One region of the Streptomyces sp. NPDC026377 genome, then DNA from elsewhere that is predicted to be linked to it. Evidence: riboswitches for the same ligand, from Rfam matches in the RefSeq annotation. Region 1 holds a riboswitch; the other holds the start of a gene.

What was found. Region 1 has a riboswitch for cyclic di-AMP ahead of ACZ4MU_RS00390 (transglycosylase family protein). Riboswitches for the same ligand answer to the same signal wherever they lie in the genome.
Region 2: it holds a riboswitch for cyclic di-AMP, as region 1 does, so the genes downstream of both, ACZ4MU_RS25340 (M23 family metallopeptidase) here and ACZ4MU_RS00390 (transglycosylase family protein) in region 1, are expected to answer to the same signal.

The regions. Positions count from the first base shown of each region.
Region 1 is NZ_JBVHPV010000001.1:89,431-96,299, reverse strand. Features, by position in the region: gene ACZ4MU_RS00400 (cytochrome P450 family protein) at 114-1,349, shown strand; gene ACZ4MU_RS00395 (transglycosylase family protein) at 1,482-2,480, shown strand; cyclic di-AMP (ydaO/yuaA leader) riboswitch at 2,740-2,937, shown strand; gene ACZ4MU_RS00390 (transglycosylase family protein) at 2,940-3,638, shown strand; gene eno (phosphopyruvate hydratase) at 4,213-5,502, shown strand; gene ACZ4MU_RS00380 (FtsB family cell division protein) at 5,602-6,078, shown strand; gene ACZ4MU_RS00375 (DUF501 domain-containing protein) at 6,135-6,671, shown strand; gene ACZ4MU_RS00370 (Ppx/GppA phosphatase family protein) at 6,668-6,869, shown strand, end outside.
Region 2 is NZ_JBVHPV010000013.1:152,876-159,744, forward strand. Features, by position in the region: gene ACZ4MU_RS25330 (M16 family metallopeptidase) at 65-1,417, shown strand; gene ACZ4MU_RS25335 (M16 family metallopeptidase) at 1,435-2,802, shown strand; cyclic di-AMP (ydaO/yuaA leader) riboswitch at 3,017-3,176, shown strand; gene ACZ4MU_RS25340 (M23 family metallopeptidase) at 3,189-3,959, shown strand; gene ACZ4MU_RS25345 (GntR family transcriptional regulator) at 4,167-4,844, shown strand; gene ACZ4MU_RS25350 (HPr family phosphocarrier protein) at 5,137-5,418, opposite strand; gene ACZ4MU_RS25355 (bifunctional acetate--CoA ligase family protein/GNAT family N-acetyltransferase) at 5,592-6,869, shown strand, end outside.

The DNA of each region.
Region 1 (6,869 bases):
CGGGCCGAGCCCCGACCCCGGCCACCCAGCCCCCGACCCCGCCGACCCGGGCCCCCGGCCGCCACTCCACCCCGCCGGACCAGGCGCCGCCAGGGGCACCCCCCGCCCCGGAGATGTTCACCTGGGAGTTCGCCACCGATCCCTACCCTGCCTACGCCTGGCTGCGGGAGCACGCGCCCGTGCGCCGCACCACCTTGCCCAGCGGGGTCGAGGCGTGGCTGGTGACGCGGTACGGGGACGCCCGCCAGGCCCTCGCCGACCAGCGGCTCTCCAAGAACCCGGCGCACCACGACGAGCCCGCGCACGCCCGGGGCAGAACGGGCATCCCGGGCGAGCGCAAGGCCGAGCTCATGACGCATCTGCTCAACATCGACCCGCCCGACCACACCCGGCTGCGGCGGCTGGTGTCGAAGGCGTTCACCCCGCGTACGGTCGCCGAATTCGCGCCCCGGGTGCAGGAGTTGACGGACGCCCTCATCGACCGTTTCGCGGCGGGCGGGGAGGCCGACCTCATCCACGAGTTCGCCTTCCCGCTGCCCATCTACGCCATCTGCGACCTGCTGGGCGTCCCGCGCGAGGACCAGGACGACTTCCGGGACTGGGCCGGGATGATGATCCGGCACGGCAAGGGCCCGCGCGGCGGCGTGGCCCGCTCGGTGAAGAAGATGCGCGGCTACCTCCTCGAACTCATCCACCGCAAGCGGGAGAACCCGGGCGAGGACCTCATCTCCGGCCTCATCCGCGCCAGCGACCACGGTGAGCACCTCACCGAGAACGAGGCCGCGGCGATGGCCTTCATCCTCCTGTTCGCCGGGTTCGAGACCACCGTGAACCTCATCGGCAACGGCATGTACGCGCTGCTGCGCGACCCCGGGCAGCGCGAGCGGCTGCAGGCCTCGCTCGCGGCCGGGGAGTCGGACCTGCTGGACACCGGCATCGAGGAACTGCTGCGCTACGACGGGCCCGTGGAGATGGCCACCTGGCGCTTCGCCACCCGCCCGCTGACGATCGGGGGCCAGGACATCGCTGCGGGCGACCCGGTGCTGGTCGTGCTGGCCGCCGCCGACCGCGACCCCGAGCGCTTCGACGACCCCGACACGCTCGACCTCGGCCGCCGCGACAACCAGCACCTCGGCTACGGCCACGGCATCCACTACTGCCTGGGCGCACCCCTGGCCAGACTGGAGGCGAGGACCGCGCTGGCCACCTTGTTGAGGCGCCTGCCTGACCTGCGCCTAGCGGCAGATCCTGCCGATTTGCGCTGGCGGGGCGGCCTGATCATGCGTGGACTGCGCACGCTTCCGGTCGCGTTCACACCCAGCGGAACTGACGGTCCGTCAAAACTGTGATGTTCGCGTTATCGCGGGTGCATCGACTTGTGACAAGCGTTCGAGTACGGCTACGTTCACCCCTCGACTCGCCAAACCAGGCTTCCCGCCCGGCTCAGCAGTCATAGACGTAGTCACACGGAAGGCCACAGCATGCGCTCCGGGAACGGACGGCACCGCCGCCCCCGCCAGGCTCCCGCACTCGTCGTCGCGGCGGGGGTGACCGGCTCGGCCCTCGCCCTTCCGCTCTTCGCGGCGAGCGGCGCCAGCGCCGCCACCGCGTCCACCTGGGACAGCGTGGCGGAGTGCGAGAGCGGCGGCGCCTGGAGCGCCGACTTCGGCAACGGACTGTACGGCGGGCTCCAGTTCTCCCAGGAGACCTGGCAGGAATACGGCGGCACGGCGTACGCCGAGCGCGCCGACCTGGCCAGCCGGGCGCAGCAGATAGCGGTCGCCGAGAAGGTGCTCGCGGCGAAGGGCCCGAAGGCCTTCACCAGCTGCTCGGGGATCTCCGGGCTCACCACGGGCGGCGGCGCCCCGTCCGTGGACCCGGGCGCCACGCCCTCGCCGTACGTCCCCTCCGAGGAGGGGGCCGCGACCCCGGACACCACGGCCACGCCGTCCGCGCCCGCCAAGAAGCCGCCGGCGTCCACCACGCCGTCCCCGTCGTCCTCGACCGCCCCCAAGTCCTCCACGACGCCCTCGGCGCCGTCCACGGGCGCGAGCGGCAAGCCGGGCTCCACCGGCACGGACGGCGCGACCGAGCCCGCCGGCACGGCCACCGGCCCCGCCACGGGGTCCGCCACCGGCGGCAAGCACCGCGGCACCCCGGACCCGGCCGAGACCGGTACCCCCGCGACCACCGAGCCGGGCAATACGGACAACGCTCATGAATCGGGGCGTCACGCCTCGCGAGGTGACGCCGAGTCACGCGAGTCGGGCGATGTGCTCGCCGCCGAGGGCGACTACACCGTCCGCCCCGGCGACAATCTGTGGGACATCTCGCGCTCGCACAAGGTCGAGGGCGGCTGGTCCGCGCTCTACAAGGCGAACAAGAAGACGATCGGCGCCGACCCGAACCTCATCCTGCCTGGCCAGAACCTTGATCTGAACCCGGCGAAGACGGACAACCCGGCCCCGGTCAAGGGGTAGTTCAGGGGCCTATGTCCACTTCTGCGCAAGTGAGACATGGGTCTCTTTCCGTCAACTGCCCTGTCCCGTCCGTCCGGTACGCGCCTTACGCCCCCGACCTGCGGAAACGGGGGTTGCGGGAGGGTCGGGAGGGGCGATTTCTCCCTGATGTGCCCCTTTGAACATCAGGGGTTGGTGTGTTTACGGTCGAAGCGCTCGTCACCACGGGCCCCTTCGACCGGGAACGCCGAATCCTGCCGCCGGTCGCGGGGAACAGTCGACGCTCTGTGCGCCGTAGGCAGGAGCGGGGGACCCAAGGTAAGCGCCGGGCCCGGCCGTTGAGGGACGTACGCCATACGGCGAGACGTACGAAGCGGCCAGGGAACGGCTTGGGGTGAAGACGCGCCACTGGGCGCGGCCGGGCCACTCACTCGCCCGAACCCGACAGCTCACCTCGCAGGCGTCGGTGAGGAGAACTCCATGCTGCTTTCCGGCAAGGGCAAGCACCGCCGCCCGTCCAAGGCCGTCCGAGTCGTCACGCTGGCCGGTGTCACCGGTGCCGCTGTCGCCGCCCCGCTGATGGCCGCCGGCTCCGCCTCCGCCGCCTCCGTCTCCACCTGGGACGCCGTCGCCCAGTGCGAGTCCGGCGGCAACTGGTCCATCAACACCGGCAACGGCTACTACGGCGGTCTGCAGTTCTCGCAGTCCTCCTGGGCCGCGGCGGGCGGCACGCAGTACGCCTCCCGCGCCGACCTGGCCAGCAAGGGCCAGCAGATCGCCACGGCCGAGCGGCTGCTCGCCATGCAGGGCCCGGGTGCCTGGTCCTGCGCCGGCGCGGGCAACCTGACCGCCGGCGGCTCGGCCGCGAACGTCGACACGTCCGGCTCCCCGGCCACGCCGAAGAAGGCCGCGCCGAAGAAGGCCGCGCCGAAGAAGGCCGCGCCCAAGGCCGCGCCCGCCCCGAAGCGCGAGTCGGCCCCCGCCTCGCGCGGCGAGTCCCGTCCGGCCCCGGTCAAGACCGGCGACGGCGAGTACCAGGTGAAGGCCGGGGACACCCTGGGGTCCATCGCCTCGGCGCACGGGGTCAAGGGCGGCTGGGAGAAGCTGTTCGAGCTGAACAAGGACGTCGTCAAGGACGCCAACCTGATCTACGTGAACCAGCAGCTCCACCTGAGCTGAGCCTCCTCCCGGCCCGGGGGTGCGGGGCCTGCGGTCCGTCTGTGGCCGAGCACACGGCCCCCACCCCCCTTCTTGGGCCGGGGGCCGGTGGCGGGTTGCCCGCGCCCCTTCCGAGCCGGGATTTCGTCCGCGGGCCGTCGCTGGCTGATCGCGCAGTTCCCCGCGCCCCTTCTCGGCCGGGGGTTCGCCTGCGGCCCGGTGGTGTGTTGCCCGCGCAGTTCCCCGCGCCCCTGTAGGTGCCCGCACCACCAGGGGCGCGGGGAACTGCGCGCCAAGCCCCAGCCGGTCCGCGGACAAAGGCGCACCTAGGCACCCGAAGGGGCGCGGGGAACTGCGCGACCAGCCCCCACCGGGCCGCAGACGAATACGCACCGCATCCCGCAGGGGACCCGCACCGCATCCCGCAGGGGACCCGCAGGGCGCGGGGGTTTGTTTTGTTCGGGAACATTTTGCCCCCCGTTTCGTCCCACGGGCCGGTCGGTCGGCTGGTGGATGCCCCGGAGCCGGTTAGGCTCAGGGGTGCCGGACCACGCGGCCCGGCGTTTTCCGCGTCACATCCCAGAAGGAGATGCTCGTGCCGTCCATCGACGTCGTCGTAGCCCGGGAAATCCTGGACTCCCGAGGCAACCCCACGGTCGAGGTCGAGGTCGGCCTCGACGACGGCAGCACCGGCCGTGCCGCCGTCCCCTCCGGCGCCTCCACGGGCGCCTTCGAGGCCATCGAACTGCGTGACGGCGACCCCAGCCGCTACCAGGGCAAGGGCGTCGAGAAGGCCGTCCTCGCCGTGATCGAGCAGATCGGCCCGGAGCTCGTCGGCTACGACGCCACCGAGCAGCGCCTGATCGACCAGGCGATGTTCGACCTGGACGCCACGGACAACAAGGGCTCGCTCGGCGCCAACGCCATCCTCGGCGTCTCGCTCGCCGTCGCCCACGCCGCCTCCGAGGCCAGCGACCTGCCGCTCTTCCGCTACCTGGGCGGCCCGAACGCGCACCTGCTGCCCGTTCCGATGATGAACATCCTCAACGGTGGGTCGCACGCCGACTCCAACGTCGACATCCAGGAGTTCATGATCGCCCCGATCGGCGCGGAGTCCTTCTCCGAGGCGCTGCGCTGGGGCACCGAGGTCTACCACACCCTCAAGGCCGTCCTGAAGCGCAAGGGCCTGTCCACCGGCCTCGGCGACGAGGGCGGCTTCGCCCCGAACCTGGACTCCAACCGCGCCGCCCTGGACCTGATCCTGGAGGCCATCAAGGAGGCCGGTTACACCCCGGGCAAGGACGTCGCGCTCGCCCTCGACGTCGCCGCGTCCGAGTTCTACAAGGACGGCAAGTACGAGTTCGAGGGCCAGTCCCGCACGGCCGCCGAGATGACCGACTACTACGCGGAGCTCGTCGCCGCGTACCCGCTGGTCTCCATCGAGGACCCGCTCTTCGAGGACGACTGGGCCGGCTGGAGCACCATCACCGCCCGGCTCGGCGACCAGGTCCAGCTCGTCGGTGACGACCTGTTCGTGACCAACCCCGAGCGCCTCGCCCGCGGCATCGAGGAGAAGTCGGCCAACGCCCTGCTGGTGAAGGTCAACCAGATCGGCTCGCTGACCGAGACCCTCGACGCCGTCGAGCTGGCCCAGCGCAGCGGCTTCAAGTGCATGATGTCGCACCGCTCCGGCGAGACCGAGGACGTCACCATCGCCGACCTCGCCGTCGCCACCAACTGCGGCCAGATCAAGACCGGCGCCCCGGCCCGCTCCGAGCGCGTCGCCAAGTACAACCAGCTGCTGCGCATCGAGGAGATCCTCGACGACGCCGCGGTGTACGCGGGCCGCAGCGCCTTCCCGCGCTTCCGCCCCGCGAACCAGTAGGCACGGCCAGGGCCCACCGCCCTGTCGTACGTACGTCCCCGGCCGCGGTCCCGTACCGTGTCCGGGGACGTTGTACGTACGTGAGGGGAGCGGGGCGACATGGCCAAGGGCAACCGGGACCGGTTCTCCACCGCGGCCCGGCTCAAGGTGCTCGGCGAGCAGACCGCGGCCCGTGTCTACCGGTCGCAGAGCAAGCGCCAGGCACGCCGCTCCCGGCTCACCGGGCGGGCCGCGCTGCTCGCCCTGGTGATGTGCTCGCTGGTGGTGGCCCTCGCGTACCCGATGCGCCAGTACGTGTCGCAGCGCGGCGACATCGCCGAGGAGCGCCGCAAGGAGCACGACGCGGCCGCGCAGGTCGAGCGGCTGCGCGACGAGAAGGCGCGGCTCCAGGACGACGCGTACATCAAGCGGCTGGCCCGTGAGCACCTGCACATGCAGTTCCCGGGCGAGACCGGCTACACCGTGACCGACCCGTCGGCCGGCAAGGGCCGCCGCGACGGCAAGGCCGCCACCGGCCGCCCCTGGCACCAGAACCTCTGGGACGGCGTGGACAAGGCCGACCGCCCCGGCGACTGACGACGTGAACCGCCGGCGACCGATCCAGACAGACAGAGACTGAGACAGATACCGCGATGGAAACGCCCCCGCCCCGCACTCCCCGCACCGAGCCGACCGAGGCGGACATCGCCGCCTTCCAGGAGCAGCTGGGCCGCCCGCCGCGCGGACTGCGCGCGATCGCGCACCGCTGCCCGTGCGGCAACCCCGACGTGGTCGAGACGGCCCCCCGGCTGCCCGACGGCACGCCCTTCCCGACGACGTACTACCTGAGCTGCCCGAGGGCCGCGTCGGCGATCGGCACGCTGGAGGCCAACGGCGTCATGAAGGAGATGACGGAGCGTCTGGCGACCGACCCCGAGCTGGCCGCGGCCTACCGCGCCGCCCACGAGGACTACATCGCCCGCCGTGACGCCATCGAGGTCCTGGAGGGCTTCCCCAGCGCGGGCGGCATGCCGGACCGGGTGAAGTGCCTGCACGTGCTGGTCGGCCACTCGCTGGCGGCAGGCCCCGGCGTCAACCCGCTGGGCGACGAGGCGATCGCGATGCTCCCCGAGTGGTGGGCGAAGGGCCCCTGCGTCACCCCCTGCGTGCCCGGGGAGGACGGGAAGTGACCCGGGTCGCCGCCATCGACTGCGGGACGAACTCGATCCGCCTCCTGGTCGCCGACGCGGCCCCGGCCACCGGTGAACTCCTCGACCTGGACCGCCGGATGACGATCGTGCGCCTGGGCCAGGGCGTGGACCGCACGGGCCGCCTGGCCCCCGAGGCGCTGGAGCGCACCTTCGCGGCCTGCCGCGAGTACGCGGCGG
Region 2 (6,869 bases), on a different contig from region 1:
CGCCAGGTGTCGGTGCGCTTGCATACAGTGGCAGGACTTCTTCACCGCGATCGAAGGGACGTACATGCCCATGGGTCACACGGCCACCGCCCAGGCCGGCTCCGGCGGCCTGACAGCGACCGAGCACCGGCTGGCCAACGGCCTGCGCGTGGTGCTCTCCGAGGACCACCTGACCCCGGTCGCCGCGGTCTGCCTCTGGTACGACGTGGGCTCCCGCCACGAGGTCAAGGGCCGCACCGGCCTGGCTCACCTCTTCGAGCACCTGATGTTCCAGGGCTCGCACCAGGTCCACGGCAACGGCCATTTCGAACTGGTCCAGGGTGCCGGCGGCTCGCTCAACGGCACCACCAGCTTCGAGCGCACCAACTACTTCGAGACCATGCCCACCCACCAGCTGGAGCTCGCGCTCTGGCTGGAGGCCGACCGCATGGGCTCGCTGCTCTCCGCCCTGGACGAGGAGTCCATGGAGAACCAGCGCGACGTCGTCAAGAACGAGCGCCGCCAGCGGTACGACAACGTGCCCTACGGCACGGCGTTCGAGAAGCTCACCGCGCTGGCCTACCCGGAGGGCCACCCGTACCACCACACGCCGATCGGCTCCATGGCCGACCTGGACGCGGCGACCCTGGAGGACGCGCGCGCCTTCTTCCGTACGTACTACGCGCCCAACAACGCGGTCCTCTCGGTGGTCGGCGACATCGACCCCGCCCAGACGCTCGCCTGGATCGAGAAGTACTTCGGCTCCATCCCCTCCCACGACGGCAAGCAGCCGCCGCGCGACGGCACGCTGCCCGGCGTGATCGGCGAGCAGCTGCGCGAGGTCGTCCACGAGGACGTGCCCGCGCGCGCCCTGATGGCCGCATACCGGCTGCCGCACGACGGCACCCGTGAGTGCGACGCGGCGGACCTGGCGCTCACGGTCCTCGGCGGCGGCGAGTCCTCCCGCCTCCACAACCGCCTGGTGCGCCGCGACCAGAGCGCGGTGGCGGCCGGATTCGGCCTGCTGCGCCTGGCCGGCGCCCCCTCGCTCGGCTGGCTGGACGTGAAGACGTCCGGCGGCGTCGACGTCCCCGACATCGAGTCGGCCGTCGACGAGGAGCTCGCCCGGTTCGCCGAAGAGGGCCCCACGGCCGAGGAGATGGAGCGCGCCCAGGCCCAGCTGGAGCGCGAGTGGCTGGACCGGCTCGGCACGGTCGCGGGCCGCGCCGACGAACTCTGCCGGTACGCGGTGCTGTTCGGCGATCCCCAGCTCGCGCTGACCGCCGTCGACCGGGTCCTCGACATCACCGCCGAGGAGGTGCGGGACGTGGCCCGGGCCACCCTGCGCCCGGACAACAGGGCGGTGCTGGTCTACGAGCCGACCACCGCAGAGGCAGACGAGGCGGCCGACGCCGACGCAGAGGGAGCAGAGCAGTGAGCGAGACCGGCGTGACCATGCAGTTCCACCCCCAGCCGACCGCCGGCACCGCGCGTCCCTGGGCCTTCCCCGCCCCCGACCGCTCCACCCTGCCCAACGGGCTGACCGTGCTGCGCTGCGACCGCCCCGGCCAGCAGGTCGTGGCCGTCGAGATCTTCCTGGCCGCCCCGCTGGACGCCGAGCCGGCCGGTCTGGACGGCGTCGCCACCATCATGGCGCGCGCGTTCTCCGAGGGCACCGACAAGCGCTCCGCCGAGGAGTTCGCCGCCGACCTGGAGCGCTGCGGCGCCACCCTGGACGCGCACGCGGACCACCCGGGCGTCCGGGTCTCCCTGGAGGTGCCGGTCTCCCGGCTCCCCAAGGCGCTCGGGCTGCTCGCCGAGGCGCTGCGGGCCCCCGCGTTCGCCGACGCCGAGGTCGACCGCCTGGTGCGCAACCGCCTCGACGAGATCCCGCACGAGCTGGCCAACCCCGCGCGCCGCGCCGCCCAGCAGCTCTCCAAGGAGCTCTTCCCGGCCGGCGCGCGCATGTCGCGCCCGCGCCAGGGGACCGAGGAGAGCGTGGCGCGGATCGACGCGGCGGCGGTACGGGCCTTCTACGAGGCGTACGTCCGCCCCGCCGCGGCCACCGCCGTGGTCGTGGGCGACCTGGGCGCCACCGACCTGGACGCGGTCCTGGCGGACACCCTGGGCGCCTGGACGGGCACCCCGGCCCAGGAACGCCCGATGCCCCCGGTCACCGCCGACGACACCGGCCGCGTGGTCATCGTGGACCGGCCCGGCGCCGTCCAGACCCAGCTCCTGATCGGCCGGATCGGCCCGGACCGCCACGACCGCGTCTGGCCCGCCCAGGTGCTGGGGACGTACTGCCTGGGCGGCACCCTCACCTCCCGTCTGGACCGCGTCCTGCGCGAGGAGAAGGGCTACACCTACGGAGTGCGCTCCTACGGCCAGGTGCTGCGCTCCGGCCCCGAGGGCACCGGCGCCGCCATGCTCGCCATCAGCGGCTCGGTGGACACGCCCAACACCGGCCCGGCCCTGGACGACCTGTGGACGGTGCTGCGCAAGCTCGCCGCCGAGGGGCTGACGGACGCCGAGCGCGAGACGGCCGTGCAGAACCTGGTGGGCGTGGCCCCGCTGAAGTACGAGACGGCCGCCGCCGTCGCCGGGACACTGGCCGACCAGGTCGAGCAGCACCTCCCGGACGACTTCCAGGCGCGGTTGTACGCGCGCCTGGCCGACACCGGCACCGTGGAGGCCACGGCGGCGGTCGTCAGCGCCTTCCCGGTGGACCGTCTGGTGACGGTCCTCGTCGGGGACGCGGCACAGATCGCGGAGCCCGTCAAGGCGCTCGGCATCGGTGAAGTCACCGTCGTGGCGGGCTGATTGGGCCGTCCGCCGAAGGCGGGCGGACGGGCCGGATGGGGACCCCGGTGGCCGAGTGGCCGCCGGGGTCCGCCTTTATGCCCGTTTTGTTAGGGAGGTTGCCTGTCTGTCATGTGGCGTGCGCAACAAAAAGACGTGTCTGTTTGGTGATTGAAAGATCAGCCGTCTAGCGTCAGTCCGGCTGTCCGTCACCACCCGTCGCAGCCGCGGCACCGGACAGCGATCGCCGAGTCCCCAATGGCGCGAGCCAGGGGAGCCGGGGACCCACTCAGTCCCTGGGGTGAATCGGAAGCCTCCGCCCGCGGAGGGGCCCGTAGGAGACCTTCCAGCTCCGAACCCGTCAGCTAACCCGGTAGGCGAGATGGAAGGAAAGGAACCGCCTCTCCATGGCGTTCACCCGTGCCACCGGGAAGCACCGCCGGCCCAGCGCCGTGTCGCGCAAGAGCGCGAACATAGCGGGCATCGCCACCCTCGCCACCGCCGGCGTCGTGGGCACCCTCGCCTCCCCGGCCATGGCCGCCGACAGCTCGGCGTCCGCCGCCGCCTCGGTCGAGGACACCGGCATCACCCAGGCCATCGTGATCGGTGACTCGCTCGCCGACCGGATCGACGCCCAGGCCGCCGCCCAGAAGCACGCCGCCGACAAGGCCCGCGCCGCCGCCGAGGCGAAGCGCAAGGCCGAGGCGAAGGCCAAGGAGGAGCGCGAGGCCAGGGAGCGCGCCGCCCGCGAGGCCGAGCGCAAGCGCCTCAACTCCTTCGTCGCCCCGATCGACGGCGGTTACGTCTCCACCGGCTACAAGAGCGGCGGCTCGATCTGGTCCTCCGGCAGCCACACCGGCATCGACTTCCACGCGGGCGAGGGCACCCCGGTGCACGCGGTCGGTCTGGGCACCGTCGTCGAGGCGGGCTGGGGCGGCGCCTACGGCAACAACATCGTGATCCGGATGAACGACGGCACGTACACGCAGTACGGCCACCTCTCGTCCATCGGGGTGTACGTCGGCCAGCGCGTCGAGCCGGGCCAGCAGATCGCCCTCTCCGGCAACACCGGCAACACCACCGGCCCGCACCTCCACTTCGAGGCCCGCACGGGCCCGGCGTACGGCTCGGACATCGACCCGATCGCGTATCTGCGCTCGCACGGCGTCAACGTCTGACCCGGCCGTCCCCGCATCCCGACCGCAAGCCCCCGGAGCGCATCGCGCCGGGGGCTTCGGCGTGCCGTCCGGCGCGCGCGCCCGTCCATGGCCAAAAGATATGCCTGGCATACGGCACGTCACCGGGAATTAACAGACGCTGGAATAGAGTCGCCGAACAGGCGTCGATCGACCGCGTTTCGCGGGGATTAAGGCGGAGGTTCGGTCATGCGCATTCCCGCGCAATCGGTATGCACGGCAATCCGCGACGACATCGTCTCGGGGCTCTTCGCACGCGGCAGCCGGCTCACCGAGGAAGTGCTAGCCCGGCGGTACGGCGTCTCCCGCGTGCCCGTCCGCGAGGCGCTGCGCACCCTGGAGTCCGAGGGGTTCGTCACCACGCGCCGGCACGCCGGGGCGTGTGTCGCCGAGCCGACCGAGCAGGAGGCCGCCGACCTGCTCGAACTGTGCGCCCTGCTGGAGCCGCTGGCCGCGTCGCGGGCCGCCGCCCGGCGCACCGAGGCCCATCTCAAGGTGCTGCGCGGCCTGGTCAGGCTCGGCCAGGACCGCGTGCGGCGGGCCCAGGGCGAGGATCTGCGCTCCCTGGGCGTCTGGTTTCACGAGACGCTCGCCCAGGCCTCCGGCAGCCCCGGCCTCATCGCGCTGCTCACCCAGCTGCGGCACAAGATCGCGTGGATGTACGTGGCGGAGCAGCCCGCGCTGCCCGCCGAGTACTGGGCGGAGCACGGGGCGCTGGTGGACGCGCTGGCCCGCGGCGACGCCGAGCGGGCCAGGATGCTGGCCGCCCGCCACGCCGAGCGCGCGTTTTCCGCCTATCGGCTGCGGCGCCCGGCGGACGTGAGGATCCCGCAACATGCCGTAAACACCGCGAGCGCCCGTGCTTAACAGGTTCGCCGTATACAAAGGGGTGATTCGGCGGGGCGGATTCGTGCTGCCCGAAAGTGGCGCGGAATGCACGGGCGGGGTCGGCCGGTCCGCGTTACCGGGCGCATAAGCCGGAGCAGTACCTATGGGAAAAGGAAAGGAGCCGCAGACCCGGAATTCGGGTCCGCGGCTCCGATCGCGAAGTGCGGTGACACGCGGTGCGCCGGGACGGCGGCGCGGCGCCGGTTCCCGGCCGGCCGCAGTCGGCGGGATCGCGCCCGCCGGGCCGGGGCAGCCGGACCGGTCGGCCGGCTCAGACGGTCTCGGGGAGCTCCTCGAGACCTTCCTCGACCAGCTTCGCCAGACGGTCCAGGGCCGCGTCGGCGCCCTCCGCCTCGGAAGCCAGCACGATCTCCTCGCCGCCCTGCGCGCCCAGGCCGAGCACCGCGAGCATGGAGGCGGCGTTGACCGGGTTGCCGTCGGCCTTGGCGATCGTCACGGGGACGCCGGAGGCCGTGGCGGCGCGGACGAAAAGGGAAGCGGGGCGGGCGTGCAGGCCCTCGGCCCAGCCGACATTGACGCGGCGCTCAGCCATGGTGATGCCCTTCGAGATCTCTCACGGTTGTCTAGACCAGTCTCTCATGTCCTGCGCGGTGCTCGTGCCGACGTCGGTCCCGGATCCGGCGGCCCCTCGGCCCGGGCGCCCTCTCCACCTTGCCCCCTACCTTGACCCGACCCAACCGGCCCCGCGACCCGTAGGCTGCCCGTATGCAGGCTCCGCAGGAGAAGACGCAGGACCCCGCGTACCCGGCCCACTGGGAGGCCGACGTCGTGCTGCGCGACGGGGGGACCGCGCGGATCAGGCCCATCACGACCGACGACGCGGAGCGGCTCGTCTCGTTCTACGAGCAGGTGTCGGACGAGTCCAAGTACTACCGCTTCTTCGCGCCCTACCCCCGGCTCTCCGCCAAGGACGTGCACCGCTTCACCCATCACGACTACGTGGACCGGGTGGGGCTCGCGGCGACGGTGGGCGGGGAGTTCATCGCGACCGTCCGCTACGACCGGATCAACGCCCAGGGGCGGCCCGCCTCGGCGCCGGCCGACGAGGCGGAGGTGGCGTTCCTGGTCCAGGACGCCCACCAGGGGCGCGGGGTCGCCTCCGCGCTGCTCGAACACATCGCGGAGGTCGCGCGCGAGCGGGGGATCAGACGGTTCGCGGCGGAGGTGCTGCCCGCCAACAACAAGATGATCAAGGTGTTCACGGACGCGGGCTACCAGCAGAAGCGGTCCTTCGAGGACGGCTCGGTCCATCTCACGCTGGATCTGGAACCGACCGCCGAGTCGCTGGCGGTGCAGCGCGCGCGTGAGCAGCGCGCCGAGGCCCGCTCGGTGCAGCGTCTGCTCGCCCCCGGCTCGGTGGCCGTGATCGGCACCGGCCGCGCGCCGGGCGGCGTGGGCCGCACGGTGCTGCGCAACCTCTTGGGGGCGGGGTTCACCGGGCCTGTGTACGCGGTCAACCGGGCCCTCCCGGAAGGAGGTTCCGAGATCGACGGCGTCCGGGCGGTCCGCTCGCTCGGCGAGCTCGGGGAGCCGGTCGACCTCGCCGTCGTCGCCGTCCCGGCCGAACGGGTGCCGGAGGCGGTCGCGGAGTGCGGCGAGCACGGGGTGCAGGGACTGGTCGTGCTGTCCGCCGGGTACGCCGAGAGCGGCGCGGCCGGGCGCGAACGCCAGCGCGAACTGCTGCGCCAGGTGCGGTCGTACGGGATGCGGCTGATCGGGCCCAACGCGTTCGGCGTCATCAACACCGCGCCCGGGACGCGGCTGAACGCCTCGCTCGCGCCCGAGCCGCCGCGGCGCGGGCGGATCGGCCTGTTCACCCAGTCGGGCGCGATCGGCATCGCGCTCCTGTCGGGGCTGCACCGGCGGGGCGCGGGCCTGTCGGCGTTCATCTCCTCGGGCAACCGGGCGGACGTCTCGGGCAACGACATCCTCCAGTACTGGTACGAGGACGCGGACACGGACGTGGTCCTGCTGTACCTCGAA